2 linked regions of the Methanothermobacter marburgensis str. Marburg genome follow. The protein of the gene in region 2 interacts with the protein of the main gene of each other region in a pairwise test. Links are inferred from orthologs where the notes say so. Each region holds a gene or a part of one and is shown on either strand. Other genes may lie near its edges.

The links.
Region 1: the proteins of sepS (region 2) and pscS interact in binary tests that used the Methanocaldococcus jannaschii proteins (3 or more experiments, as listed by UniProt). The link is inferred for Methanothermobacter marburgensis str. Marburg from one-to-one orthologs.

What each region holds. Positions count from the first base shown.
Region 1 is NC_014408.1:1,325,319-1,337,826, forward strand. The notes cover bases 9,141-12,105. They hold pscS (O-phospho-L-seryl-tRNA:Cys-tRNA synthase), read right to left. Parts: upstream 11,209-12,105; coding sequence 10,072-11,208; downstream 9,141-10,071. Other genes in these bases: MTBMA_RS07095 (universal stress protein), read left to right, coding at 9,141-9,568; MTBMA_RS07100 (transcriptional regulator), read left to right, coding at 9,587-9,994; MTBMA_RS07110 (NTPase), read right to left, coding at 11,211-11,720; MTBMA_RS07115 (radical SAM protein), read right to left, coding at 11,741-12,105. In the rest of the region: rpoA2 (DNA-directed RNA polymerase subunit A''), read left to right, coding at 1-1,068; MTBMA_RS07030 (50S ribosomal protein L30e), read left to right, coding at 1,079-1,375; MTBMA_RS07035 (NusA-like transcription termination signal-binding factor), read left to right, coding at 1,382-1,813; MTBMA_RS07040 (30S ribosomal protein S12), read left to right, coding at 1,835-2,260; rpsG (30S ribosomal protein S7), read left to right, coding at 2,266-2,826; MTBMA_RS07050 (elongation factor EF-2), read left to right, coding at 2,844-5,036; tuf (translation elongation factor EF-1 subunit alpha), read left to right, coding at 5,147-6,388; rpsJ (30S ribosomal protein S10), read left to right, coding at 6,424-6,732; mtrA (tetrahydromethanopterin S-methyltransferase subunit A), read right to left, coding at 7,215-7,772; MTBMA_RS07085 (TetR/AcrR family transcriptional regulator), read left to right, coding at 7,915-8,568; MTBMA_RS07090 (TIGR00288 family NYN domain-containing protein), read left to right, coding at 8,649-9,122; more of MTBMA_RS07095, read left to right, coding at 9,122-9,140; more of MTBMA_RS07115, read right to left, coding at 12,106-12,508. UniProt on the Methanocaldococcus jannaschii protein: Converts O-phospho-L-seryl-tRNA(Cys) (Sep-tRNA(Cys)) to L-cysteinyl-tRNA(Cys) (Cys-tRNA(Cys)).
Region 2 is NC_014408.1:75,242-91,715, forward strand. What follows is about bases 6,900-9,873. They hold sepS (O-phosphoserine--tRNA ligase), read right to left. Parts: upstream 9,198-9,873; coding sequence 7,602-9,197; downstream 6,900-7,601. Other genes in these bases: ribB (3,4-dihydroxy-2-butanone-4-phosphate synthase), read right to left, coding at 6,900-7,182; MTBMA_RS00420 (DUF120 domain-containing protein), read right to left, coding at 7,211-7,597; tfrA (fumarate reductase (CoM/CoB) subunit TfrA), read left to right, coding at 9,423-9,873. Also shown: MTBMA_RS00385 (DUF1156 domain-containing protein), read right to left, coding at 1-677; MTBMA_RS00390 (LysE family transporter), read right to left, coding at 793-1,413; MTBMA_RS09045 (hypothetical protein), read right to left, coding at 1,423-1,623; ala (alanine dehydrogenase), read right to left, coding at 1,696-2,688; Asp-tRNA(Asn)/Glu-tRNA(Gln) amidotransferase subunit GatA, read left to right, coding at 2,894-4,249; MTBMA_RS00405 (AAA family ATPase), read left to right, coding at 4,261-5,730; MTBMA_RS00410 (ATPase domain-containing protein), read right to left, coding at 5,768-6,496; more of ribB, read right to left, coding at 6,508-6,899; more of tfrA, read left to right, coding at 9,874-11,066; MTBMA_RS00435 (HAD family hydrolase), read right to left, coding at 11,076-11,747; MTBMA_RS00440 (amidohydrolase family protein), read right to left, coding at 11,757-13,046; hisG (ATP phosphoribosyltransferase), read left to right, coding at 13,207-14,070; MTBMA_RS00450 (fumarylacetoacetate hydrolase family protein), read left to right, coding at 14,081-14,851; leuS (leucine--tRNA ligase), read right to left, coding at 14,962-16,474. UniProt on the Methanocaldococcus jannaschii protein: Catalyzes the attachment of O-phosphoserine (Sep) to tRNA(Cys).

The sequences.
Region 1 (12,508 bases), 1.3 Mb from region 2 along the record:
GCCGAGGCAATGAAAAAACACAACCTCAGCGACGATGAACTGGACGAACTCATAAGAAGGGTCAGAAGGGCCTATGAGAGGGCAAAGGTTGAGGCCGGTGAGGCGGTTGGGACAGTTGCAGCCCAGTCAGTCGGTGAACCAGGTACCCAGATGACAATGCGTACCTTCCACTACGCAGGGGTGGCGGAACTCAACGTTACCCTGGGTCTCCCAAGGCTCATCGAAATCGTGGATGCCAGGAAGAAGATATCCACACCAACCATGAGCATCTACTTTGAGGGTGACCTCAGATATGATGAGGAATTTGTGCGCAAAAAGGCCAACAAGATAGGTAAAAGCACCCTCAACGATGTCCTCAAAAACTTCAGCATCCAGTACGCAGATATGGCAGTGGTTGCAGAACTGGACGAGGAGAAAATCCTTGAAAAACACCTTGAATATGATGATATAATAGCAAAGGTGGAAAAAACTTTTAAGAAAGTAGAAATAGATAACAGCATACTGAGATTTGAACCCCAGAAACCCACCATAAGGGAGCTCAGGTTACTGGCTGATAAGGTGAGGAAACTCCAGATAAGCGGGGTTAAAAATATAGGAAAGGTGGTTATCCGTAAAGAGGATGATGAATGGGTAATCCATACAGAGGGTTCAAACCTTGGAGCTGTTCTTAAAGAAGAGGGTGTGGATAAGGTCCGGACGACGACAAACGACATACACGAAATAGAAACCGTTCTGGGCATAGAAGCAGCGAGAAACGCAATAATACACGAAGCAAAGAGAACCATGGAGGAGCAGGGTCTCACAGTGGACATACGTCACATAATGCTTGTTGCAGATATGATGACTGCTGATGGTTCTGTTAAATCCATTGGAAGACATGGTATAAGCGGTGAAAAGGCAAGCGTTCTTGCAAGGGCTTCTTTTGAGGAAACAGGTAAGCACCTTCTGAGAGCAAGTATCAGGGGAGAGGTGGATCACCTCACTGGTATCATAGAGAACATTATTATAGGACAGCCTATACCCCTGGGTACAGGTTCCGTTAGTGTTGTGATGAAAGAAAGAAAATAGGAGGCAGTAGATGGACATAGATAGAGGAATACGAGTCGCTGTAGATACTGGTAATGTTATCCTTGGATCAAAGAGGACAATTCAGGGCCTCAAACTGGGTAAGGGTAAGCTGGTGGTAATGGCCAGTAACATTCCAGAGGACCTCAGAGAGGACATAGAATACTATGCAGAGCTATCAGATATTCCGGTTTACACCCATGAGGGCACCAGCGTTGAACTGGGATCTGTCTGCGGTAAACCCTTCACAGTGGGGGCGCTCTTAATCCAGGATCCGGGTGATTCAACAATACTGGAAATGGTGGGGTAGGTTGCTGTGACCATCAAATTTACCACAAACGAGATAAGATACATTGCACTCTTTGAGAGCATGACCGGTGCAATGGTGAAGGACTGCATTGTGGATGACGAAAACGGCAAGGTAACATTCCTTGTGAAAAAGGGTGATATGGGCCTTGCCATCGGTAAAAAGGGAAGTACAGTGGCCAAGGTTCAGAAGGCGCTCGACAAGGGTGTTGAGGTAATCGAACACTCCAGTGACCCCGTGGAGTTCATAAAGAACCTCATGGCGCCCGCCAAGATAAGGAGCATCAGGATACTCCAGAAGGAAAACGGTGAAAAGATAGCCACAGTGGAAACCGATCCAAAGAATAAGAGAATCGCCATTGGACGCGGCGGACAGAACATTGAGAGGGCCAGGTTACTGGCCAGAAGACAGCACAACATAAGCAATATTATAATAAAATAAATCTTATAGGAGGAATCTTATTTGCCAGGATTATTCGCAGCAAAAAAACTCAAAAGCAAGAGGCAGAAATTCAGATGGAAGGACACCCACTACAAGAGGAGATCACTCCGCCTTGATGTTAAGGCCGACCCACTTGAAGGCGCACCCCAGGCAAGGGGTATAGTGATTGAGAAGGTGGGTATAGAGGCAAAACAGCCAAACTCAGCAATAAGAAAATGTGTGAGGGTCCAGTTAATCAAAAACGGTAAACAGATCACAGCCTTCGCACCTGGAGACGGCGCTATTGGTTTTATTGATGAACACGATGAGGTCGTTGTTGAGGGTATTGGTGGACCATCAGGAAGGTCCATGGGTGATATTCCCGGTGTCAGGTGGAAGGTTACAAAGGTCAACAATGTTTCCCTGCAGGAAATGGTTAAAGGGAAAATAGAAAAACCTGTGAGGTAATCCTTATGAGTTTAGTTTTTGATAAATGGGAACTTGAGGAAGTCAAGGTTGAGGATATGGGCCTTGCAAAGTACATATGCCTTGACAGTATCCTGGTTCCCCATACAATGGGAAGACACGTTAAGAGGCAGTTTGCAAAATCAAAGGTTTCAATAGTTGAGAGACTGATAAACAAGGTTATGAGGACCGAGAGGAACTCAGGTAAAAAGAACAAGGCCTACAAGATAGTGAAGGAGGCCTTTGAAATCATAAACCGGAGGACCAAGGAGAACCCGGTCCAGATCCTTGTAAAGGCCGTTGAAAACACCTCCCCACGGGAGGAGACCACAAGGATCAAGTACGGTGGTATAGGTTACCAGGTTGCGGTTGACATATCCCCACAGAGAAGGGTGGACCTGTCCCTCGGATTCATAACCAAGGGTGCAATGCAGGCGGCATTCAAGAACAAGAAATCCATAGAGGAGTGCCTGGCAAACGAGATAATGCTGGCTGCAGAGTACGACACCAGAAGCTTCGCAATCCAGAAGAAGGAAGAGAAAGAAAGGATAGCCAGATCCGCACATTAAACTTACAGGTGGTTTTAGTGAGCAGACGTGCAAAAATGATTAGCAAGATTAAGGAGCTCATGTACCAGCCGGAATACATCCGTAACATCGGTATAGTGGCGCACATAGACCATGGTAAAACAACCCTCTCAGACAACCTCCTGGCTGGTGCAGGGATGATCTCCGCCGAACTGGCAGGGGATCAGCGTTTCCTTGACTTCGACGAACAGGAACAGGCAAGGGGGATAACCATTGACGCTGCAAACGTTTCAATGGTCCACTCCTATGACGGAGAAGAATACCTCATCAACCTCATAGACACCCCGGGTCACGTGGACTTCGGGGGTGACGTTACAAGGGCCATGAGGGCTGTGGACGGTGCCGTTGTTGTCGTATGCGCAGTTGAGGGTATAATGCCCCAGACAGAAACCGTGCTCAGACAGGCCCTCAAGGAAAACGTTAGACCCGTCCTCTTCATCAACAAGGTTGACAGGCTCATAAATGAACTCAAACTGGACGCCAGTGAGCTCCAGGAGAGGTTCATAAAGATCATTGCCAACGCAAACAAACTCATCAAGAACATGGCCCCTGAGGAATTCAGGGAAAAATGGCAGGTCCGTGTGGAGGATGGAAGCGTTGCCTTCGGTTCAGCATACCACAACTGGGCCATAAACGTCCCTATAATGCAGGAGACAGGTATAAACTTCAACGACATCTACCAGTACTGTACGGATGACAACCAGAAGGAACTCGCCCAGAAGGTACCCCTCCACCAGGTGCTCCTGGGAATGGTGGTTGAGCACCTCCCAAGCCCTGCCAAGTCCCAGGCATACAGGGTGCCCATCATATGGTCAGGGGACCTTGAAAGCGAGGAAGGACAGGCCATGCTCAAAACAGACCCTGACGGTCCCCTTGCGGTTATGGTTACAGATGTCAGTATAGACAAACATGCAGGGGAAGTTGCAACCGGACGTGTCTACGGTGGTACAATAGAGAAGGGAAGCGAGGTCTTCCTTGTTGGTTCACACAGCAAGGCACGTGTCCAGCAGGTCGGTGTCTACATGGGACCCGAGAGGGTCAACACCGACAAGGTTCCTGCAGGTAACATAGTCGCAATAACCGGTGCCAAAAATGCTGTTGCAGGTGAAACCATCTGTGACACAGGAAGGAAGATAAAGGCCTTCGAGGGCCTCGAGCACATATCAGAACCTGTGGTTACAGTTGCGGTTGAGGCCAAGAATACAAAGGACCTTCCAAAACTCATAGAGGTCCTCAGACAGGTTGGTAAGGAGGACCCAACGGTAAGGGTTGAGATCAACGAGGAGACCGGTGAGCACCTCATATCAGGTATGGGTGAACTTCACCTTGAGATCATAGCCTACAGGATAAACGAGAAGGGTGTTGAGATAGAGACCTCAGAGCCCATAGTGGTGTACAGGGAAACGGTTTCAGGAACCGCAGGCCCGGTTGAGGGTAAATCGCCCAACAAGCACAACAGATTCTACATAGAAATTGAACCCGTCGAAGAATCAGTGATGCAGGCGATACAGGAAGGTAAGATAAAAGAGGGCCGCGTCAAGGGTAAAGAAGCCTCTAAAGACTTCATAGAGGCAGGTATGGACAAAGAAGAGGCCAGAAGGGTCTGGGACGTCTATGAGAAGAACCTCTTCATCAACATGACCCGTGGTATCCAGTACCTCGACGAGATAAAGGAACTCCTCCTTGATGGTTTCGAAAGTGCAATGGACAACGGCCCCATCGCCAAGGAAAAGGTTATGGGTGTTAAGATAAAGCTCATGGACGCCAAGATCCACGAGGACGCAGTCCACAGGGGTCCGGCCCAGGTTTTACCCGCCATAAGGAAGGGTATATTCGGTGCCATGATGTCTGCCGAGCCCACAGTGCTTGAACCCATACAGAAGGTGTTCATCAACGTGCCCCAGGACTACATGGGAAGCGCAACCCGTGAAATACAGAACAGGCGCGGGCAGATCGTCAACATGACCCAGGAGGGTGACATGGTAACCGTTGAATCCGTGGTGCCTGTGGCAGAGATGTTCGGATTCGCAGGTGATATCAGGTCAGCCACCGAGGGAAGATGTCTCTGGTCAACAGAGAACGCTGGATTCGAGAAGCTGCCAAATGAACTGCAGCACGCGATAATAAGGGAAGTGAGGACCAGGAAGGGTCTAAGTCCTGAGCCATACAGGGCAGACCACTACCTGGGTTAACCCCATTAAACTTATATAATTAAAAGGAATATAGGAAATTACCTTAGACAAACAACACGTGTAGGTGTTGAATCTAGATCAGGCTAAATCATCACATATGGAGGTATAATATGGCTAAAGAAAAAGAACACATGAACCTGGCGTTTATTGGACACGTAGACCACGGAAAATCCACACTAGTGGGACACCTGCTCCTCCAGGCAGGGGCAATCGCCGAGCAGCAGCTGGCTGACGGTGAGGACAAGTTCAGGTTCGTCATGGACAGGCTCTCCGAAGAAAGGGAAAGGGGAGTTACAATCGACCTTGCACACGCAAAATTCGAAACAGACAAGTATGAGTTCACCATCGTGGACTGCCCTGGACACCGTGACTTCGTTAAGAACATGATTACAGGTGCATCCCAGGCAGACGCCGCAGTCCTTGTGGTGGCAGTTGACGACGGTGTAATGCCCCAGACCAAGGAGCACGTCTTCCTATCAAGGACACTGGGTATAAACCAGCTCATAGTGGCCATCAACAAGATGGACCTCGTTAACTACGACGAAGAAAAATTCAACGCCCTCAAGGATGAGGTTGCAGCCCTCATCAAAACAGTTGGTTACAAGCCAAGCGACGTTGAATTCATACCACTCTCAGCCTTCGAGGGTGACAACATAACAACCAAGAGCGACAACACAGCATGGTACAAGGGTAAAACACTCGTTGAAGCACTAGACGAACTTGAAGCACCTGAAAAACCTGTGGACCTTCCACTGAGGATACCCATACAGGACGTCTACTCCATCACAGGTGTGGGTACAGTTCCTGTTGGACGTGTGGAGACAGGTACACTCAAGAAGGGTGAAAACGTCATATTTGAACCAGCAGGTGTCAGTGGAGAGGTCAAGTCCATCGAGATGCACCACGAGATGATCGACCAGGCAGAGCCCGGTGACAACATAGGTTTCAACGTAAGGGGTGTCGGTAAAAACGACATCAGAAGGGGAGACGTTGCAGGACACCTGGACAACCCACCAAAGGTTGCCAAGGAGTTCACAGCACAGATCGTCGTTCTTCAGCACCCTGGTGTCATAACAGTCGGTTACACACCTGTATTCCACTGCCACACAGCACAGGTTGCCTGCACATTCCTTGAACTTGTGCAGAAAATGAACCCTGCAACAGGTCAGGTTGAAGAGGAAAACCCTGACTTCCTCAAAACAGGTAACGCTGCTGTCGTGAAGGTCAAACCAACCAAGCCACTGGTCATTGAAAAGATAAAGGACATCCCACACATGGGAAGGTTCGCCATAAGGGACATGGGACAGACAGTGGCTGCTGGAATGTGTATAGACCTTGTACCAGCAAAATAAACCCCATCCCTTCCCTTTTTTAAAGGAGGATTCAGATGCACAAAGCAAGGATTAAACTCACAGGGACAGACCCTGAAAAACTGGCATACGTCTGTGACCAGCTGAAGAAGATCGCTGAGAGGACAGGCGTGGACATGTCAGGCCCAATACCCCTCCCAACCAAGAGGCTTGTTGTCCCAACAAGGAAATCACCTGATGGTGAGGGAACCGCAACCTGGGAGAAATGGGAGATGAGGATCCACAAGAGACTTGTGGGTATAGAGGCCGATGAAAGGGCAATGCGTCAGGTCATGAAGGTCAATGTACCTGACAACGTCAGCATAGAAATAGAACTCAAGAGTTAACTGGGGTGCAAACCCCTATAACCAAATTCATGGACCAAAAACTATATAAATAAGAGTTTATCAATCTCTTTTATCTGATGCTGCCGGGATAGCCTAGCCAGGTAAGGCGCGGGACTTGAGATCCCGTGGAGATTCTCTCCGCCTGGGTTCAAATCCCAGTCCCGGCGCTTAAAAACCTTTTTCTAAAACTAATAACTTATTCTGCCGGGATAGCCTAGCCAGGTAAGGCGCAAGACTGGAAATCTTGTGGAGCCATGCTCCGCCTGGGTTCAAATCCCAGTCCCGGCGCTTAAAAACCTTTTTCTAAAACTAATAACTTATTCTGCCGGGATAGCCTAGCCAGGTAAGGCGCAAGACTGGAAATCTTGTGGAGCCATGCTCCGCCTGGGTTCAAATCCCAGTCCCGGCGTAGAATAAGAATTTAAAATATAGGAGGAAGAGACCGCCATTAGAGTGGCGGTCTGGACCCTTAAAAAAAGTAATCAGGTGTTTTCATCGGGTTTATTTTTATTCAGATCCTCAGAAGGCCTTAAAATGAGGGGCTCCTCATCAATTGCCCCTGAGTCATGCACCACACACTCCCCTATTCTTTCTCTTATTGCAGCGGGATCCTCAACATCTACCATGTCAACAAGTTCCACCTGCCTTCGGAACCTCTCTATGGCCTCATCAGGCATGTTCTCTATGTAGGGGATGGCACCGGTGGCCCCGATTATCCTCCCGGTTTCTCCATCAACCCCATTGCTGTGGAGGGCCTTCATGGTCTGACCAGTGATGTGACCCATGACCTCCGCACCGCATACAAGAAGGAATCTGAGGTTGGGGTTTGCAATTACATTACCAACGACCTTCTCTATTCCAAGGTTCTCTGTGTGCAGTGGACCTGAAATCGCTGCGCCTGCCCTTACAGGCTCATCTTCCATGTGGGACCCGAGGGTGACAACCGCAACCGGACTTTCGGCATCACCAACCACATAGTCCCCAACTATGTGGGGCCAGTCCTCGGGTACCGGTTTCTTGTCAACCTTCTTGTCAACCATTACAAACACCTCTTTAACCATCAGTTAATTTTTAACTTCTGGTTAAAGTTTAACTTGTAGTTAAAAATATATAAATCTTCCGGTAAAAGTCTTTTAAACCCGCAGAACAGATATCCTACAGATACAGAAAAGGTGAATCAAGATGGCCCCGACTTCCAGGAGAGAACGTGAAAGGCAGAAAAGACAGATGCAGATAATAAGGGCTGCTGAGAAGGCATTCTTCGAGAGGGGCTACGACAATGTGACCATGGATGAAATAGCAGAAAGGGCGGAGGTAAACAAGGCACTCCTCTACTATTACTTCAAAAATAAGGAGGCCCTTTTCTTCGCCGTTAACCTCTACGGTGTAAGAATACTCCACAAGATGTACTCAGAATGTTCAGAACTTGAAACAGACGGTTACGGCAAGGTTAAGGCCATGGTGGACGCCCTTTACAGATTCTCAAAGGAACACCCTGACTACTTCAGGATATACTGCTACAGTGGCACAGAAAGATTTGAGATGAGCGAAACTGAGGATGCAAGGGAGATAGTGGATCTCCGTACAGGGATGTGGAGACTCATGGTTGAGGCAATCATAGAGGGTATGAAGGACGGCAGCATTCGCAGTGACCTCGACCCAGTTGAGCTATCCATATACATACATACACTGGCCATAAATTCCCTCAACCTCGACCTCACATCAAGGATGGTTCTTGAGGCTCGAAAAATCGGTAGGGACAGATTCTGGAGGGACCTTGAGATATTCCTTGAATCGGCCCTGAAAAATCAGAAGCCAGAAAGCGGAGACTCATGAATAGCAGCCACAACATAAATAACTATATAAGGTTTTAGATACAATCTGTATTTAAAGTAACGATATGCGTGAGGAAAAGAATGAATATGGATGATGAAGCTAACTTCGTGATAATAGACAACAGCCAGGAAGATAAAAAGAATCTTGGACTCCTTGTGGATGGTCCAAACATGCTCAGAAAGGAATTCTGCTCAGACCTTGACTTTGTTAAGAACCTTCTGGTTGACAGGGGAAACCTCAGGGTGGGTAAGGTCCTCCTCAATCAGTACGCCTCAGATAAACTCATCGAGGCAGTTGTAAACCAGGGCTTTTCTCCCATGATAGTCGCAGGGGACGTGGATGTCCAGCTTGCAGTGGAGGCCTTTGAACTCATACATAACCCCCACATTGATGTGGTTGCACTGATGACCCGTAATGCAGATTTCCTCCCCCTAATAAACATAGCAAAGGAGAACGGGAAGGAAACCCTTGTTATAGGTGCAGAGCCCGGGTTCAGCATAGCACTCCAGAACTCGGCAGATGACTCCATAAAACTCATAGGTGAAGGTGTCTGATGGTGTACCGGAGAATACTGATACCCACAGATGGCTCAGATGACGCCAGGAAGGCAACAGAACACGCATTCAGAATTGCAGAGATGAGCGGTGCAGATATCCTCGGGATAAGTGTAGTTGACACATCCTACAGGAAGGTCTGGGATGAGGATATCAGCAGGCGCATTGAAAGGATACTCAGAAAACAGTCAGAGAAGGCAATATCCATCCTCAAGGACGAATTTTCATCAATGCAGGAAAATGGTAGGATGAAGGAGTGCAAACTAGATACCCAGATACTTGAGGGCAACCCTGCAGAGGTTATCCTCGAGACAATGGAGGATGAGGATGTGGACCTGGTCGTCATGGGCAGTTCAGGTAAACACGGCCTCGACCGCATAATATCAGGAAGCATAACGCGTAAGGTTCTTAAATCTGCAGAAACCCCCATACTGGTGGTTGGGTAAATAAGTGAAGGTGATTCAATGATAGGAAAAAAGACATTAAGTGATGAGAAACTGGCGCTTATAACCTTCAGCGGACCCTTAAGCAAAACCGGTGAAATCATTGAAGATGTGATGGAATTCATCTCATCAGAGGACCTTGAAATAGCAGGTGACCCGGTGGTGATATTCTACACAAGCCCCCTCAAGGATGATGGCCGGTATGATGCCGGAATACCCATAAAGGGCGAATCAGAGGGTGCCGGTGACATTAAAATTGTTACGATCCCCGAACACACCGTCATATTTAAAGAATACACTGAAAACCGGAATGAAGCCTATGAGGAGCTCATAGCTTACACAGAGGAGAACGGAATTGACATAATAGGGGCGCCACGGGAGATATACCATGAAAAGGTAAGGGAAATACAGTTCCCTGTTATACTATAGGTAAATTCCCTGTTTTATTGATTCAATTCCTGTTCTTCTTAAGTTCATGATTTAACCCCATTTCCCATGACAAAAATTTAATTCCTGTTTTTTTCGATGATCTCCCTGAAGGAGTCAATGACATACTGAACCTGCCCATCTGTCATCCCATAGACACTGCACTTGAACCACTTGGTCTGACCCCTTCTTATACCCACAATCCTCCTCTTCTTAAGTTCCTCGTAGAGGAAGAACCCCTTCCTGGGATGTGAAGATGCGATATCGTGGAATACGGGGGTTTCAAACCTCACAAGGTCGTGTTCCTTGGGCCTCTTACCAATCTGCCTTATACCCCCCATTTCCTCGAGTTCAGAGACAAGTTTCCGGGTTTTTTTAATCTCATCGTCCCACCTGGAAACCCTCTCCACAACGTGTGGAAGGGAAGCCATGAGGGTGGCAAGTGGTGCTCCACGTGATGTGCAGCCCAGCATCTCAATCTCCTTCTTCTCATGCCTCCCTGACCTTCTGAGAAGGGTGTCCTCCCATTCAGACCTCATCCCAAGAACACCTATCGGTCCAGAGGCCGCCATGCTCTTGTGCCCGCTTCCAACAACAAAGTCCGCTCCGATTTCTCTGAGTTTAACAGGGAGGCGCCCCATGGAATAGGCGCAGTTCAGGAGAAGTGGGACACCCATCTTTCTGCATATCCTGGCTACCTCCTCTGCATCGGTGAGGTTACCGTAATTACCATCCACATGTGTTAGAACTGCAAGTTTAACATCAACCCTGTCAGCGACATCCTCAAGGACCTCCCTGTAGGCCTCAGGTTTTATCTCATAGTCAGGGTATCCTGTTGATGGGACCTCAACAATCTCAAGGTTGTTTCTCTCTGCAGCGAGGTGTGTTGTGTAGTGTGCGTTTCCATCTGCAACGATGGTGTCACCAGCCTCGCAGAGGGCGTGCATCACCGCAAATTTACCCTCCCTTGCCCCGTGAACAGTCCTGACAGCATCGGCGTCTATGAAATCTGCAAGGTCATCAAGGAAACTGTTCACAGCCGGCCTTGTAACCTGGTCCAGTCTTCCAGCGCAGTAATCACAGACACTGTAGCCATCCCCAAATTCATAGAGGGCCTTCCTGGCGGCTGCAGGTAAAACACCGCCCCTCTGGAGGGGGTTGAGGTTGAGGTTGTCCCTCTCAAGTGCCCTTGTAATACCATAATCAGCGCATTCCATAATCAATCACCCAGTAAATCAATGATCCTCCGATAAACATGATCACGGCTCTCAGGAGCCACAACAAATACTCTTATGTCACCCCTCTTTCTTATACTTTGAACAAGTTTTCTGTGGACCGCTGCAACCACAGGAACTTCTGAATCCAGCGCCTCCTCCACAGCCCTCCTGAACCCCTCACTCTTAAGTTCCATTGGGGCTATCTCATCTATCAGGACACAGTCGTCCTCTTTCAGCGCCCTCATTATCGCTGGAACAGCGATTTCATCAATAACCTCAACGTTCACACCGTACCTTCCAACCCGCGGCCCCCTGCTATCCACCGAGGCAAGAAGACCCCTTCTACCTGATTTTATATCCACAACCTCAAAGCCAACCCTTGATGAACCCTCCCTCACCTCCGGGGTGAATATGCCCCCAGTAGAAAGACCCGAAAGTTCCAGGTAATCCTTTATTCTCTCAATAAGGGTGCTCTTCCCGCTTCCAGGCCTTCCTGTTATTAAAATCTTCACATGGCTCACCTCAACTATCCTCAGATAAGATTTTCAATACCCTCCCTCAGAGCCCATCGCCTCGCCTCTTCAAGTTCCTCACGGGATGGATAACGGTTCAGTTCAGGGTACCATGATGCCCTGTAGAGGGGCCTGTACTGGCCCATGATGTTCATTACGGTATCCTTCCCAAGGTTATCTGCGACCCATGATATGATGGGTTTTGTGCAGCACTCAATGTGCCCTGGAATCACCAGGTGCCTTATTATCATATCTTCTCCCCTTATTCTGAGGTGATTCTCTGATACGACCTCAAAGTAGTTCCCTACGCCGGCAAGTTTCAATGCACAGTCACTGTTGCCAAATTTGAAGTCGGTGAGGTAGAGGTCCACGATACCGCTCAGGAGCCTCATGGATTCCTGTGAGAGGTACATGTTGCTGTTCCATACCACCGGTACGCTGATGGATATTCGCCGGAGGACACATAGAATGTAGGGTAGTGCAGGGGTTGGGTCTCCCCCAACGAAGTTGACGTTGGCTGAACCCCTCCGCCTCCGCTCCTCTATGAGGGCCGCGAGTCGGTCCTCAGGGATGCTGACACCCACAGATGGGTTCTGTGATATGTCCCAGTTCTGGCAGAAGACACAGTTCATTGTGCAGCCCGAGAAGAAGATCGTGTGACTGGGCACCAGCGGCGCCTCTTCGCCGTAGTGCAGGAACTCCGATGCAACCCTGGGTGATGTGACACCGCATCTTCCAGGGTTCAGGTTACGATCAACACCGCATCTCCAGTGGCACAGTGAACATTT
Region 2 (16,474 bases):
TTCCTGTTCTTTTTCCTGGCGAGCCAGTACTGTCTCATGAGTGGTACCTCTGCCCCGCAGTCAGGGTTCTGGCAGGGAAGTGTCCTGGCCCAGATGTAAGCCGCCGGGATTGAACCATCATCATCCTCCGGGTAGAAACGTGAAAGCTCCTCCCTGGCCTCCCTGAGGACCCATTCACCCCACCTCTTAACATCCCTCAGAAGCCTGGATTCACTGTCAGACCAGGAATCACTGGCCCCGTACCTCTGGGGGTACTCAAGTGTGCACTTCTGGATGAGGACAGCCACCGGGTTGAGATCCATACTGTAGGTTTCACACCCCAGACGGAGGGCCTCAAGGGGTATGCTGCCACCACCACCAAAGGGGTCCAGCACACGGGGCGGCCGACCATTATACTCCCTTATATCCCTCCGGGCCCTCTCAATCATCCCCTGATTCAAACTGTTCTCCCACTCACTCAACTCCTCAATGAACCTCTTAACCCGGACCTCCTCCAGTTCATCACCCGCAGTTGGGATCAGACTGGCGTAGATGGTGGCCCGGCTGCTTGCAAGGGGCCGGCGGGCCCACCAGATATGAAGCGTGGAAATATGACCATGCCTTATATTCTTCTCACGGGCAGAATTCTCACTCACCCTCGCAACAGGAAAAGTCCTCTCAATAAACCTCTCATCCATAAAACAATCCTCCACATGGTTCCGCAGAACTGGATGATCGCATTAACAACAGTTCATCCTGGTTTATTCTGGGCATGATACATATTGGAGGGCATAGCTATTAAATTAGCTGTCATCAGAAAATGACTGCAAGTCCTCCAGTGAGGAAGTAGAGTCCTGCAAGCAAAATAAAACCGTTACATGCCACCATAACTGCCCTGTAAATCCTTCCACCTGTATCAAAGGATCCTCTGGATGATAGAAAGGATACCAGGCTGTACCAGGCCAGGTCGGATGACCAGTGACCCACAAGGAAACCTGCAAGTCCAGCAGCACCTGCAAGTTCAAGTCCACTGTACATGAGGGCGGCCCCAACAGCACCCCACCATATAAAGAAGTAGGGGTTGGAAAAACTTATCACAGCTCCCCTGAGGACAGATCCCCCTGCTGGAATATCCCCGGATGATTCGTCCCCGGACCTCAGACCCCTGATGCCGGTCCAGATGAGGACGGAGCCACCTGCAATCCCAATGAATGAGGATGCGGACTCTGATGAGAGGAGGTAGCCCATACCCATGAATATCAGGACAACCAGGATGGCCTCACCCAGGATGTGGCCTGTGACAAGGAGGGGCCCTGCCCTGAAACCCCCCTGAATGGAGTCCGAGACCGTGACAGTGAGAAGGGGGCCAGGGGCCATTGCCCCTGAGAGGCCTATTATGAAGGATGTTACGGTAAATAGGATGACACTGAGCATTCTTTCAGCCTAATTGTACCTGTTAAGTATCTTCATGATCTCAGTGAGGTGACGATCAATCTCCTCTATCTCATCCTTCCTGAGGGCCCGGGTCCTCCCGAGTATCCTTATCCTCTCAAACACATGGTCCATCCTTACGAGGAGTTCATGCATTGATGTCCTGGTGGGGTACATGATATCACAGCTCCGGTAACTAACTGTGTTCACCATCCTATATAGCATCTTTTCCTGGGGGCAGTGAAGGACCAAACCCCGCGGATCAGAGTTTTGCAGTATCTTTTCTCACCCCTGCAGGTCAACCTCCAGGCCCTTGCCTGACTCAGCAGCCCTCTCATAGACCATCCAGGCTGTTGTAACGTCCTGCAGGGAGAGTCCGGTTGAATCAAATACTGTTATATCCTTACCTGATCTTCTACCCTCAATTTTACCTGTTATTACATCCCCTATTGTCCCCTGGAGGTCCTCTTCTGTGATAAGGCCCTCACTGAGGGGTACGTTTATCTCTCCGCTGTGGGATGCCTGTTCCCAGCTGTCATAGAAGACCCTCCCCTTTTTGAGTATGAGGGGGTCCAGTTCCTGCTTTCCAGGGGCATCTGCCCCCATGGCACATATGTGGGTCCCGGGTGTTATCCAGTCAGCCTTCACCAGGGGCTTCCTTGAGGGGGTGGCAGTTACAACTATGTCCCTCCCCTCCACAGCCTCCCTGATATCCAGGGCAGGTTTGACCCTGAACCCATAGACCTCAGAGGCCTTCCTTGCGAATTTTTCTCGCTGGGAAGGTGTCCTGCAGTAAACGCAGGCCTCCTCAAGGTCTGCGACCCTGCTGATGGCCATCAGCTGTGTCCAGGCCTGTCTCCCGGCACCCACCATCCCCAGTGTTGAGGCCTCCCGATCTGCAAGGTACTTCACGGAGACCCCGCCGGCTGCCCCGGTCCTCATATCGGTTATATATGTTCCATCCATGAGTGCAAGGGGGAACCCGGTCCTTGGGTCGACAAGCTCTATGACAGCCATGACCGTTGGGAGGGAATGTTCACGGGGATTTGAGGGGTGGACATTCACGCACTTAACACCCGCCATTTCAAGTTCCTCAAGGTAGGAGGGCATCACCCTGAGGTCCCCATCGTGTTTCCTGAAGAATAGGTACATCTTGGGGGGCATCTGGACACGGCCAAGGGCATCCTGGACAAAGGCGTTCTCAACAGCCTTCAGACAGTCATCCATGGTCAGAAGACCCTCAACATCACTTTTTTTGAGTATAATGGTTTTCTCCATCACTTCACCCTTTCCATCCATTCCATATCCTAGATCTTGGTCATCTTCACATTTATTAATGTTGAAAATGAAATTAAACCCAGATAATAGGGTGACCGGGCACCTGCAGATACCTCAGGATAACCATCATGGAAAGCCAGGGGCCCTCAAATGCAGCTCTTCAGGATAATAGGTTTACTCAATGATAGGATACGGGTGTTTGGAAATGGAAATCATGGATAAGGTTGAAATGATTAAGGATCATGGCATGACCGCATCAGAGAACCTTGAAAGGTTCATCAGGACAATAAGGGCAAAAAATGATGACGTAAACGCATTTATAGAGGTCAGGGAGGAGGAGGCCTTCCAGAGGGCTGAGGAGATAGACTCAAGGATAGCCTCGGGGGAGAGGACAGGTAAACTCGCAGGTCTGGTTATAGGTGTTAAGAGCAACATCAACGTGGAGGGATTCACGGTATCCGCAGCATCCAGGACCCTTGAGAACTACACTGGAAGCTACGATGCAACCGTCATAAGGCGCATAAAGGAAGAGGATGGGATAATAATCGGCATGACCAATATGGACGAATTCGCAGCTGGAAGTTCAACAGAGACCTCATTCTTCGGCCCCACAGACAACCCCTCTGCACCTGGAAGGATACCCGGTGGTTCCAGTGGGGGAAGCGCCGCTGCCGTTGCAGCCGGGATGTGCGACATTGCACTGGGATCAGATACAGGGGGATCCATAAGGAACCCGGCCTCTCACTGTGGTGTCATGGGGTTCAAGCCGACCTATGGGCTGGTTTCAAGGCAGGGGCTCCTTGACCTTGCCATGAGCTTCGACCAGATAGGGCCCCTTGCAGCTGACGTATCCGGCCTTCAGCTGACCCTTGAGGTGATATCAGGCCAGGACCCCACCGACCCAACAACCATTGCAGAGGACCAGGAACTCGGCGTGGATCGGGAACTCAAGGATATTCGCTTCGGTGTCGTGAAGGAGTTCCTTGAGGTCACCGATGACTCAATAGATGCTGCCATCCAGAGGAAACTTGACCTGATAGGGGATGAGGGGGCTGAGATAGTGGAACTTGATTTTGGCTACATCGACCTCTGCCTCCCAACCTATTACCTCATAAACTATGTTGAGTTCTTCTCAGCCACAAGGAAGTACGATGGCAGGAAGTATGGCCACAGGATAGAGGACGTATGCGGCCCTGAGGTGCTCAGGAGGATACACATGGGCTCCTACATCAGCCAGAAGGAACTATCTGGTAAATACTACAGGAGGGCCCTCCAGGCAAGGTCACTCATAAGGAGGGAGATAGAGGGTCTCCTGAAGGACGTGGACATCATACTGGGCCCCACAGTCCCGAAACTCCCCCACAGGCTTGGAGAGGAACTTGAACCAATGGAGATGTATGCATACGATGTACTCACGGTCATAGCCAACCTTGCAGGTATCCCCGCTGCAAGCATGCCTGCAGGCGACGTTGATGGGGTCCCTGTGGGCCTGCAGCTCCAGGCAAAGCCAGGGGACGATGGAATGATACTCTCTGCAATGAGGGGTATAGCCTCCCTTTAGAGTGAGTTTACATGAGGATTGGACTCGCATACCTGAGGGGCTCTGTACCGGCCTTTGAGGATTTCGGATTTCTACCCACCGACCTGGTTAAGGAGAATGGCCTCGTAAATGGTGAGAGGGCCCACAGGGTCCTGGATGGCATCATAATACCCGGTGGGAGCATAGTTGAGTCAGGGAGTCTATCAGAGGACCTTGGATCAGAGATAAGGAAAATGGCTGCCGAGGGAAAATTTGTCCTCGGCATCTGCTCAGGGTTCCAGGCACTGGCAGAGAGGACGGATATAGGGAGAAAATCGCCCTGCCCCATATACAGGGAGGGTCTGGGGCTCCTGAATGTATCATTCCACCCCATGATAAGCAACGACCGTGTGGAGGCCCTTGTCACCGGGGAGTCATTCCTCACCTCAGGTTTAACCGGTGAGAGGGTAACCGGTTTTCACTGCCACACCTACGGTGAGATAAGGGGGGACGCTCCTGAGATAATGCGCTCCATAATAAGGAGGGCCGATTACAGGGACAGGAGGCTTGAGGTAACCTCGGGTGTCTGCAGTGACGATGGAAACGTCGCAGGCACCATGGTCCACGGGGCACTGGATGAGAACCCCGCCCTTGTGGAGAACATACTGGAGTTTCTGGGCGCCGGTGAGGATGCAAGGGAGAGGATAATGGAGAAGAACAGGGAACTCAGAAAAACCCTGAGGTCAGAGATAGGCGTGGGAACAGGTATAAACGTTGAGGAAAGAGGAAGCGAGACCAGGAATACCCCGCCGGCAATCATGATAGCATCCACGGGCTCGGATGCAGGGAAGACCTTCATAGTCACCGGCCTTGCAGGGGCCCTCAGGAAGAGAGGTCTCAGGGTGGGGGTCATGAAGGTGGGCCCTGATGTCAGGGACATAGTACCGGCCCTCTACCTCATAAAGGAGCCCATGGAGGAACACTCCTCCATAAGGATAGGGCACCTAGGCTGGATGGACCTTGAGGATGCCCTGGAATCGGTGAGGGGAAGGTATGATATAATACTGATCGAGGGTGTTATGAGCATATTAACAGGGCTCCTCAATGAAACCGTGCCCTACTCCGGGGCCGAAATCGCACTTGCAGCGGGGATACCCGTTATAATGGTGGCCGGCTGCAGCAGGGGCGGGGTGGAGTCTGCGGCCGTTGACCTGGAAGCCCATATAAGTGTCCTTGAGAGGCTCGGGGTTGAGGTCCCCCATGCCATCCTCAACAGGGTCTATGACATGGATATATTTGAGAGGGCCTCAGGGGGGAGGTACCTTTCTCTGCCCCGGGTTAGGATGAGCATGAGGGGCGGCACCCCCGAGGTTGAGATAAAACTTGAGGACTTCTGCATGAGGGCCATGGAGGCTGTTGAGGAGAACCTTGACGTGGATCTTCTAATATCTGAAGCAGCAGAACCAGAATTCAGGGGATACACTGACCTTGAGGAGATAATGAGAAGATTCAGGAAAAATTAGATTAATTTTTATTTGATACAAAAAATAGTGGTGGGGGTTAAATTTCAAGGTCCTCCTCAGGGATCTCCTCCCCCTCTGTTATTGTTATACCCTCCTCTCCGCCTATTTCATAGGTGAGGAACTGGAGGGGTGTTTTGGTGCTTCTCATCTTAACTATGTCCATTATACGCTCCCTTCGACCTGTGTAGGGGTTCTCCCTCCTGCCGAGCTTTATGGCACCATAGACCGAGAAGAGGGCAAGTTCATTGAATTCCTTGGAGGTTGCGCTGTCAAGTATTATGACAGAGGTTATACCCCTCTGCTTGAGCTCATATACCAGGAGGTCAAACTGGTTCCTGAACTCATATGCTGTTAACTTGGCTGTGTAGCCCCCCAGACTGTCTATCACAACCACCTCAGCCTCAGGGGGGATGTCGTGTATTATCTTGGTGAAGTTGCCCTTCATTGGGTCCATGTCCATGCTGAGCTCGGCCTCTGTTATCCTGGCCCTTATACCGGTCAGTTCAATGAAATTGAGGAGTCCCCTCTCCTCAAGTTCCTGGGTGTTCCAGCCAAAGGAGTTTGCCTGGATGTGGAGGTCGTTGGCGTCCTCCTCGGCTGTGATATAGACCGTGTTGTATCCCTCCATGCAGCTGCTTATTGCAAAACGCAATCCAAAGATTGTCTTCCCGCATCCTGGTTCCCCGGTTATGAGGACGGATCTGCCCATGGGGAAGCCGCCTATTGTGTCATCAAGTCCACTGATTCCTATCTTCAGCCTATCCATAAGAAACACCTCTAAGATCTGAATTCCATGTATGAGTCAATGAGGTCTGCTCCGCTCATGAATATGAGGTCGTGTTCCTCCGCATATTTCATGGCATCATCCGTTGAAAGCGCATTACCGGTCCTGTCATCCATCATCTCACAGCAGACCGCAACTCCCTCAAGTCCAGCCATCTCCATGAGTGCTATGCTCATCTCGGTGTGGCCCCTCCTCCTGGTCACATGGCCATCAGCGGCCCTCAGGAGGGTGACATGGCCCGGTGACCTGAAAAGATCCCCGAACTCATGGTGTTTTTTGTTTTTACAGAGCTCTGCAAGCTCCCTTATGGTCAGGGCCCTGTCATTGTCAGTTATTCCTGTAAATGTCCTCCGGTGGTTCACTGTTATGGAAAAAGCCGACTTTTCATCGTAGGGTATATCGTGGGGTGAGAGCCTGCTGAGTACCGGGTAGCGGCCTGAGGCCTCATTCATTATATCGGTCATGTAGGGTATCCCGAGACTTTCTGAGTTCTCCCAGGATACAGGTACACAGATGAGGCCACCTGCATCGTTCCTCATGACCCTGATATGGTCAGGGGTTGTTTTTTCAGCAGCAACAATCATATCTGTTTCCCGTTCACGGTTGTCCGCGTCGAATACAAGAACCATTTCTCCCTTTCTGAGTGCTTTAAGGGCTTCCTGAATCATATGATCACGACTCTGTTGTATCACTCAATTAATCTGATGATTCATCATCCATTATCTTTAGGCTAACAGTATCTCCATCTCTTAATTTAAGGGTTTTTCTGAGGTTTACAGGGGCAACAAATTCAAGGCACACATCCCTGTGATGGGTTTTAACAGGGAACAGAAGGGCGCCATCAACCTCATTGTTCAGCACGGCCCTCACATAGAGCACATCCCCGAAACCGCCACCACCATGTATTTTATCAGCCTTAAGGCGCAGTTCTCTGACGATTTCAGGGTTACCGGTTTCTATGTTAAGGGTGCCTGGGAATGGCTCGAAACCCAGTTTCTCCCTGAACTGTTCAAGGTAGACGTCCCTTGTCATGAAGTATGCGCCCTCACCGAAACCTGAACTGACCCTTCCGGTTATTATCATCCTCTCACTCCAGCATGCCCCTTACAGTTGAGAAGAGGGGGCCCCTCAGGTCTATCTCACGGTTTCTGCTCGTTATGTACCTCATGGCCACATCATCCAGGATGAGGTTCAGGTCAGAGAGGGACCTTGCTATCGTGCTCCTCACCTCAACCTCATCGGCGCCACTTACAGCCATCTCCTCCACCCTGTAGGCGGCCTCGGCTGCAAGGGCATCCATGTAGGTTATCCCTGTGTTGAGGCCATCCCGCCGGGCGCTGGCTATGAGTTCGTTGTCCAGTTCCGTCCCGGGCGGAACACCCAGTATGTTGCCATCGTGGATGTAGATGGTGTTCCAGACCGCAGGTCCGAGGAGCCGTGTGTTCTCCTCATCCTCAACTGCCTCCACCCTGATCCTCCTGCCAAGGAATTCCCCACTGTAAACCTCAAAGCTGCAGGGTGACTCTGCATCCGCATGGGCCCTCCAGGTTTCAATTATCCTCTCCATGAGCATCCTGCCATCTGAGGTTACAGGGTGGAGGTTTATCCTGAGCATGCCGGCGATGTCCCTGTCGGTGAGCCTCCAGGGTCCATGGATCTGGGGGTAGACCATCTCCCGGACGTCATCCACCTGGTTGAGTATCATGGCCACACGCTCAACACCCACCCCAAGGTTCATGACCTCCTCGTCTATACCGTACATTGAGAGTGCTATGGGGGAGTATAACCCGAAGGTTGCAATCTCAACCCAGTCCCTGAGGCCCGGGTGGTAGGCGTAGACCTCTGTCTGGGTCCCGGGAATGTAGTACTTGGATTTCTTCTCATCAGGCAGAAACTTGAACCTTGAGAAGCCGAAGTGCTCAAGCAGGCCCTCGGCCACTGCCTTCCCAACGTCGAGGGGAACCTCATCATCCACAACGACGCATGAGGCTGAGTGATAGGTCATGAGGTGACTTGAATCCTCCCTCTGTTCCCTCCTGAAGCAGCGGTCAATTGAGAATAGTTTCAGGGGGAGGGGGTACCTGTCATGTATGTTCTGCAGGGATATGAACCACCCGGAGGTCATATGGGACCTCAGGGTTGTCCTACCTGCAACTGGTTTGAGGTCCCTTATCTCAGGGAACACCCTCTCGATGATCCTCAGGGCGTCATGGCTTTCAACCTCAAGGGCCCCGGATACCTCAAGGACGAGGTCGTCCCCTGAGATGTCACCCTTCTTGTAGGACCTGAAGACCTCCTTGAGGCCCTGGATCCTGTCCTCTGTCACCTCAACTCCCATTTCCTCTATCATCCGGATCTTATCAAGGCCAAGGCCTATGTCTGGCCTTGGAAGCCCCCCCAGGTAGAAGCACCTGTCGAGGACCGCCGGGGCCTCGGGGCCGAACTGCCTGTATATGTGTTCCTCGTCTATGAATACCGGGTTCACCATCTCACTGAAACCCAGCCGGAGGTAGGCCTCCCTTATCATCCAGATGGTGTCATAGAGGACGTGGGATTTTCCCACACCAAACCTCAGGCGTGGATACTGCAGGTCATGGTGGGGCTTTTTAAGGAGCTTCCCGCTCTCAAGCCATGCCCTCTCAAAGTCCCTCCTTGATAGTTTAACAATATCCTTCTTCTTCAAATGGAACCCCCGTGATCTTTATGGTATATGTAATCGGGATCATCAGTGTGATGAGCCGGGTTATCACCCCTCAGGAGATGCTTCTGTTAAATTGGCCAGTGAAGGCACCTTCAGTTTTCCCATCGTCACCTTCAAGGGGGAAGGGTGATCTTTCACTTCCCATATTCATCACCTTAACATATTGACTGCCAAACCTTATAATAATGAATGTTGAAAATAATCTCCATGGAAAGCGAGCTTTACGAATGTGATGTTCTCATAATAGGCTCAGGTGGAGCCGGCTGCAGGGCAGCAATTGAGGTTTCTGAACACAAACTGACACCAATAATAGTTTCAAAGGGTTTATCATTCAAATCAGGATGCACAGGAATGGCTGAGGGCGGATACAACGCCGCATTCGCATGTGTTGATCCAGAGGACAGTCCCGATGTTCACTTTGAGGATACAATGAGGGGTGGGGGATTCATCAACGACCCCAGACTTGTCCGTATACTTGTGGACGAGGCCCCTGACAGGCTGAGGGACCTTGAAGAATATGGCGCACTCTTTGACCGCCAGGAGTCAGGCCTCCTGGATCAGAGGCCCTTCGGAGGCCAGACCTACAGGAGGACATGCTACCATGGGGACAGGACAGGCCATGAGATGATCACGGCCCTCAAGGAGGAGGTTATAAGGAGGGACATAGAGACCATCGATGAGGTGATGATAACCTCACTCCTTGTTGAGGATGGCAGCGTCCTTGGCGCCATGGGCGTATCCATCATGAATTCAGAGCCCGTGGCCTTCAGGGCCTCATCCACCATACTGGCATCAGGAGGGGCAGGCCACATATACCCTGTGACCTCCAACACCATGCAGAAGGGTGGTGATGGCTTTGCAATCGCCTGGAAGGCGGGGGCTGACCTCATAGACATGGAACAGGTCCAGTTCCACCCCACAGGCATGGTCTACCCTGAGTCACGGAGGGGGGTCCTTGTGACGGAGGCCGTGAGGGGTGAGGGCGGCATACTCCTCAACAGTGAGGGTGAACGGTTCATGGGCCGCTATGACCCCCGCGGGGAACTTGCAACAAGGGACGTGGTTGCAAGGGCCATCTACACCGAGATAATGGAGGGTCGGGGAACCGAGAACGGCGGCGTCTACCTCGATGTGAGCCACCTCCCTGATGAGGTTATAGAGGAGAAACTTGAGACCATGCTACTCCAGTTCCTGGATGTGGGCGTGGATATAAGGTCCGAGCCAATGGAGGTTGCACCCACAGCACACCACTTCATGGGGGGTGTAAGGATAGATGAGTGGGGCAGGACCAATCTCAAGAACCTCTTCGCAGCAGGTGAGGTTTCAGGAGGCGTACATGGTGCCAACAGGCTCGGAGGAAATGCCCTGGCCGATACCCAGGTATTCGGAAGGAGGGCGGGCATATCGGCTGCAAAAAACGCCATGAGTTCATCCAGGAGACATGTCAGGTCACTCATTGAGGAGGAGGAACAGAGGATAAAGGACATGGTCCGCGATGGATCCATAAGGCCGGCTGAGATAAGGGATGAACTCCACGAGGCGATGTGGAGTGATGTTGCAATTGTGAGGAGCCGGAGGTCACTTGAATCTGCCATGTCCAGGATTTCCACGCTGATGGATAAACTGGGAGACCTTGATGTCCCTGAAACAGGAGGATTTAACAGCAACCTCCTGGAGGCCCTTGAACTTGAGAACATGCTCATAACAGCCTCACTGGTGACCCGCTCAGCCCTTATAAGGGAGGAGAGCAGGGGATCCCACTACCGGGAGGATTTCCCGGAAACACGCCCGGAATGGAAAAGGAGCATATTACTAAACAGGAAGATGGAGCCTCAGTTCATAGGGAGATGAGCAGGTAAGTTAAACCTGCTCACAAGTAATTATATCCATTATCTCAGGGCTGCGGTAGTTTCTGAAGACATGGTCAGCCCCTGCCCGTCTGAGCTCTGCCTCCCCGTACCTTCCGGCTGCTATTCCAATCTTAAGGGCACCCACATGGGCCCCGGCCATCATATCGTAGGGTGTGTCACCAAAGAGGACGATTCTTCCTGAGGCCCCCATCTCAAGTCCCCTTTTAACCGCGATTTCTGTGAGCTCCTCCCTTATGCTGCTGTCACTCCCAAAGCCCCCGAATGAGAAGTAACCTGCAATTCCAGCCCTCTCAAGCTTCATGAAGGCTATATCCTCCAGGTTACCTGTGACAACTCCCATGCAGGCACTGCTGGATCTTAGAGCCTCAAGGAACCCCATAACACCATCTATGAGCCTTATATCATCGTACCGGATGTTTTTTCCCACATAAACTACGAGTTCATGGAGGAAGTCGTCCATCCCATCATCTATATCCCCTGATTCCAGGCCCAGGAGGCTGAGGACCTCCCTGGCTATTGCTGGGTCTGTTTTTCCATGGTAGTCTATGAGGTCAACGGTGGCCTCAACACCGTAGACCTCCCTGAAAGCATAGCTGAATGCCTCTTCATGGACCTCTGAGCGGTGTATGAGGGTTTTGTCGATGTCGAATAGTGCGATCATCTTCCCAACCTACTGTTTTGAGGTAAGCTCCTCTGCAGCACCCTCTGCAAGTTCCATGACGTATTCCTCGTCCAGCACCTTCAATTCACCCTCCAGTAGCAGAATCCTCCCGTCACATATCACCGTATCAACATCCGCGCCACTGGCAGAGTAGACGAGGTGTGAGGCCGGCTTCCTCCAGGGTGTGAGGTGGGGTCTGCGGGTGTTTAAGACCACAATATCCGCCAACCCGCCCTCCTCTATGAGGCCAGAATTGACTCCCAGGGCCTTGGCACCATTCACTGTCGCCATCCGGAATACATCCATTGCCGGGAGTGCCGTCGGGTCATGGAGGCTGACCTTCTGGAGCAGCGAGGCGGTCTTCATCTCCTCAAACATATCCAGGTTATTGTTTGAGGCGGCCCCGTCTGTCCCGATGGAGACGTTGACGCCCCGCCCCATGAGTTCAGGTACAGGTGAGATGCCTGATGCCAGTTTCATATTGCTTGAGGGGTTGTGTGAGACCTTCACCCCTCTCTCTGAGAGGATCTCCATTTCATTTTCTTTCAGCCAGACGCAGTGGGCTGCCACGGTCCCCGGCCCAAGGACACCTGTCGAATCCAGGTACTCAACAGGGGACATTCCGTGGGCCTCTGAGACCTCCCTGACCTCATTTTCTGTTTCAGATACGTGGATATGGATACCAACACCGTGTTCAGCTGCCAGTCGAGCGGTTTCTCGGAGGAGTTCCTCTGAGCAGGTGTAGGGGCTGTGGGGCCCAAGGGCAACCTTTATGCGTCCATCTGCCATTCCGTGGCATTCACGGATTATCCTGAGGCTCTCCCTGATTTCAGCCCGCATTTTATCATCATCCCCAAGGTCTATCATCCCGTGACTTAGAACGCATCTCAGTCCAGCCTCATCCACTGCACGGGCCACGTCATCCATGTAGAAGTACATGTCATTGAAGGCTGTTGTACCTGACCTTATCATCTCCACACATCCAAGGAGTGCCCCTGCATGGCAGTACTCCCCGTTGAGGTGGGCCTCGGCTGGCCATATGTGGTCATTCAGCCACCTGTCAAGGGGGAGGTCATCTGCCATACCCCTGAACAGTGTCATTGAGAGGTGGGTGTGTGTATTCACAAGACCCGGGATTAGGAGTTTTCCGTGGCCATCAATGACGGTGTCAGCGTCACCGGGACTCAGGGCGTCTGAAACCTCCTCTATGGTGTTACCCTCAATCAGAACCGATCCCCTGCGGGGGCCTGCTGCGTCGAGGACCTGGGCGCCATGTATCAGTATGCTCTCATTCTCCATAGGATCACCTTATAACTTATAAGTTTTAACTTATAATCTGGGATGAATCTAAAGCTATTATATAGGTTCCTTAAAAAGAGATATAAGTGATGTGATTCTGCAGATGAGATACTGATGTGTACGGCATTCACAGTAAATATTTGAGTCATCGAGGGATTGAATGAAGATAAGAATAGCGGTTCCCTCAAAGGGAAGGATAAGCGAACCTGCAATAAGGCTACTTGAAAATGCAGGTGTGGGGCTGAAGGATACAATTAACAGGAAGCTATTTTCAAAGACGCAGCACCCCCAGATCGATGTCATGTTCAGCAGGGCAGCCGATATACCCGAATTCGTTGCAGATGGGGCGGCTGACCTTGGTATCACAGGGTACGACCTCATAGTGGAGAGGGGGAGTGAGGTTGAAATCCTTGAGGACCTCAACTATGGGAGGGCCAGCCTGGTCCTGGCAGCACCTGAGGACTCCCCCATCGATAAACCAGAGGACATACCCGACGGTGCGGTCATAGCAACAGAGTTTCCCAGAATAACAGAGGACTACGTCAGGAAAAGGAACATAGGGGCCGAGATAGTTGAACTCACAGGTTCCACAGAGATAGCACCCTTCATAGGGGTGGCGGACCTCATAACTGACCTCAGCAGCACCGGCACCACACTCCGGATGAACCACCTCAAGGTCATTGACACACTCCTTGAGAGTTCAGTGAAACTCATAGCAAACCCTGAAAGTTACAGACGCAAGGGGCAGCTGATAGAGGAGCTCAGAACAGGTATACGGGGAGTTATAGATGCAGAGGGCCGTAGGCTCGTAATGCTGAACATAGACCGGGAAAACCTGGATCGTGTGAGGGCACTCATGCCAGGGATGACAGGACCCACGGTCTCTGAGGTTCTATCGGATAACGGTGTTGTGGCTGTCCACGCGGTTGTGGATGAGAAGGAGGTCTTCAACCTGGTGAACAGGCTCAAGTCCGTGGGGGCAAGGGACATACTGGTTGTGCCAATTGAGAGGATAATCCCCTGAGGTGTTATCAATGAAGTTCCTCCGGTTTTCAGATGGCGGAAGGGTTCTCTGCGGCTTTACAGATGGAGAGAAGGTATTTCAGGTTGAAAGTGATCACTACCTCCTTGAAGACCCTGAGGTTATCTCGGAACATAATATGGGGGACGTGAAGATCCTCCCACCGGTTTCACCCTCAAAGGTCATATGTGTGGGTCTCAACTACAGGGACCACGCAGCTGAACTTGGAATGGACATACCTGATGAACCCGTCATATTCCTCAAGCCACCAACAGCGGTCATAGGCCATGGAGATGCAATAGTCTACCCTGCAATGTCCTCGGAGGTTGACCATGAGGTTGAACTTGCAGCGGTTATATCAGAAAGGGTGAGGTGCGTTGATTCAGAGGAGGCGGATGAATTCATAGCAGGCTACACGGTCCTCAATGATGTAACTGCAAGGGACCTCCAGAGGCGTGACGGCCAGTGGACCCGTGCAAAAAGCTTTGACACCTTCTGCCCCATAGGGCCATTCATAGAAACTGATATCAGACCCAGCAACCTCGACATATCCCTTGAACTCAATGGAGTACTCAGGCAGTCATCCAGCACATCAAACATGATATTCACCGTCCAGGAACTGGTTGAGTTCATATCAGAGATCATGACACTGGAGCCCGGAGATATCATTGCAACCGGCACACCACCCGGCGTCGGAGAGATGAAACCAGGAGACACCGTAAGGGCCACCGTTGAGGGTGTGGGAACACTTGAAAACAGGGTTGAATCTTCAGATATCCAATGAAAGCCAGCATCTGATAAAATAAGCGTTATAATCCCCAAGCCATTATATTAATTTTTTCAATAAAGGGCCAGGTACTGAATAAACAAAAAAACAAAATGTCCCCTTTAACCTCATGTCTCAAGGTATATTGCGGGTTTAAGGGGAACAGCATTTTTGGCCTTGTTTTCAGGGTCGTAGTCCGCATCACGGTGGATCACCACATCGGCCCCCACCTCTGATTTTATGTAGTCACTGGCATCAACCAGTACACTGTACTCGTCCACCTCAACAACCTCAGATTTACCTGCATCCCGGAGGATCCTCCTCACGAATTCTGAGACCTCCTTCATGTTGCTGTGGACTTTGGAGGCTGAAACCCGCCCCATTATGGCACCCATATCCGGCTTTCCAACCTCAGATGCTATTCTCAGGACATCCCACTTCCAGGGTGGCGATATGTAGAGGTGCACCCTCTCAGGTCGGGCGTCCAGTATCTTCATGATCTCCTGAATATCCCTGACGGTGTTCTGGACCATCTCCTCTGCAACCTGGACCTCCCTGCTTATGGCTTCCTCCCTGAACCCGGGCCATGGGGCCTCTGATACGAAACCCTCACCACCGTATCTCTCCCACATCTCCTCGGCTGTGTAGGGAGTGAATGGTGCCATGAGCCTTATCCAGGCGCTCAGAACATGTGCAAGCACCATTTTAACCTCCACGTCCACACGGCCATCAACACGTGCCATGTAGTGGTCCACATCCTTTTTGAGGAGATATAGTGCCTCCTGCACTGCCTTACGGGTCTGGAATGACTCAAGGGCCTCTGTGGCCTCTCTTATCCTGTGGTTTAGCTGGCAGATCATCCACTTACCAGCGAAACTTTCAGGCTCAAATTCAGGAAGCTCAGACAGGGCCAGTTCGCCGTCCCAGATCTCAGATACCCTTTCACCGAATTCCCTGAACCACTCGATGCGCCTCCTGGTCCCTATAACCTCCTTCTCCCTCCAGTCAAAGTCCTGCCAGGGCTCTGCAGATGACATGAGGAACAGGCGCACAACATCTGCTCCGTGCCTCTCTATTGCATCCCGCAGCAGTATCACGTTGCCCTTGGATGAGGACATCTTGTTACCCTCAAGGAGGCCCATTCCAAATACAACAACACCACGGGGCCAGCGGGATTCAGGGAATATGGCGGAGTGATGGAATATGTGGAATGTCAGGTGGTTGCCTATGAGGTCCTTGGCAGATAGCCTCCAGTCAAGGGGGTACCAGTAGCTGAATTCCTCCCTGAGTTCATCCCCCGCTCCGGTTTCACCAAGGAAGACACTGTCAAAGAACTCATCATCCAGTTTCTCAGGGTCCATCCCCCTCAGTTTATGGGCGATGGTGTAGTAGGCCATGTAGATGGTTGAATCGGTGAGGGGCTCTATTATCCACCTCTCATCCCAGGGGAGTCTTGTACCGAGACCTATCCTCCTGGAGCATGCCCAGTCATTCAGCCAGTCAATGTAGTACTGGAAGTTGGCCCTCACCTCCTCGGGTATTATCTTCATGCTGGAAAGGCACCTGTGGGCCACTTCCTTCCACTCCTCATCGGAGTACTTCATGAACCACTGGTCCTCCATGAGCCTCACAACGCACCTT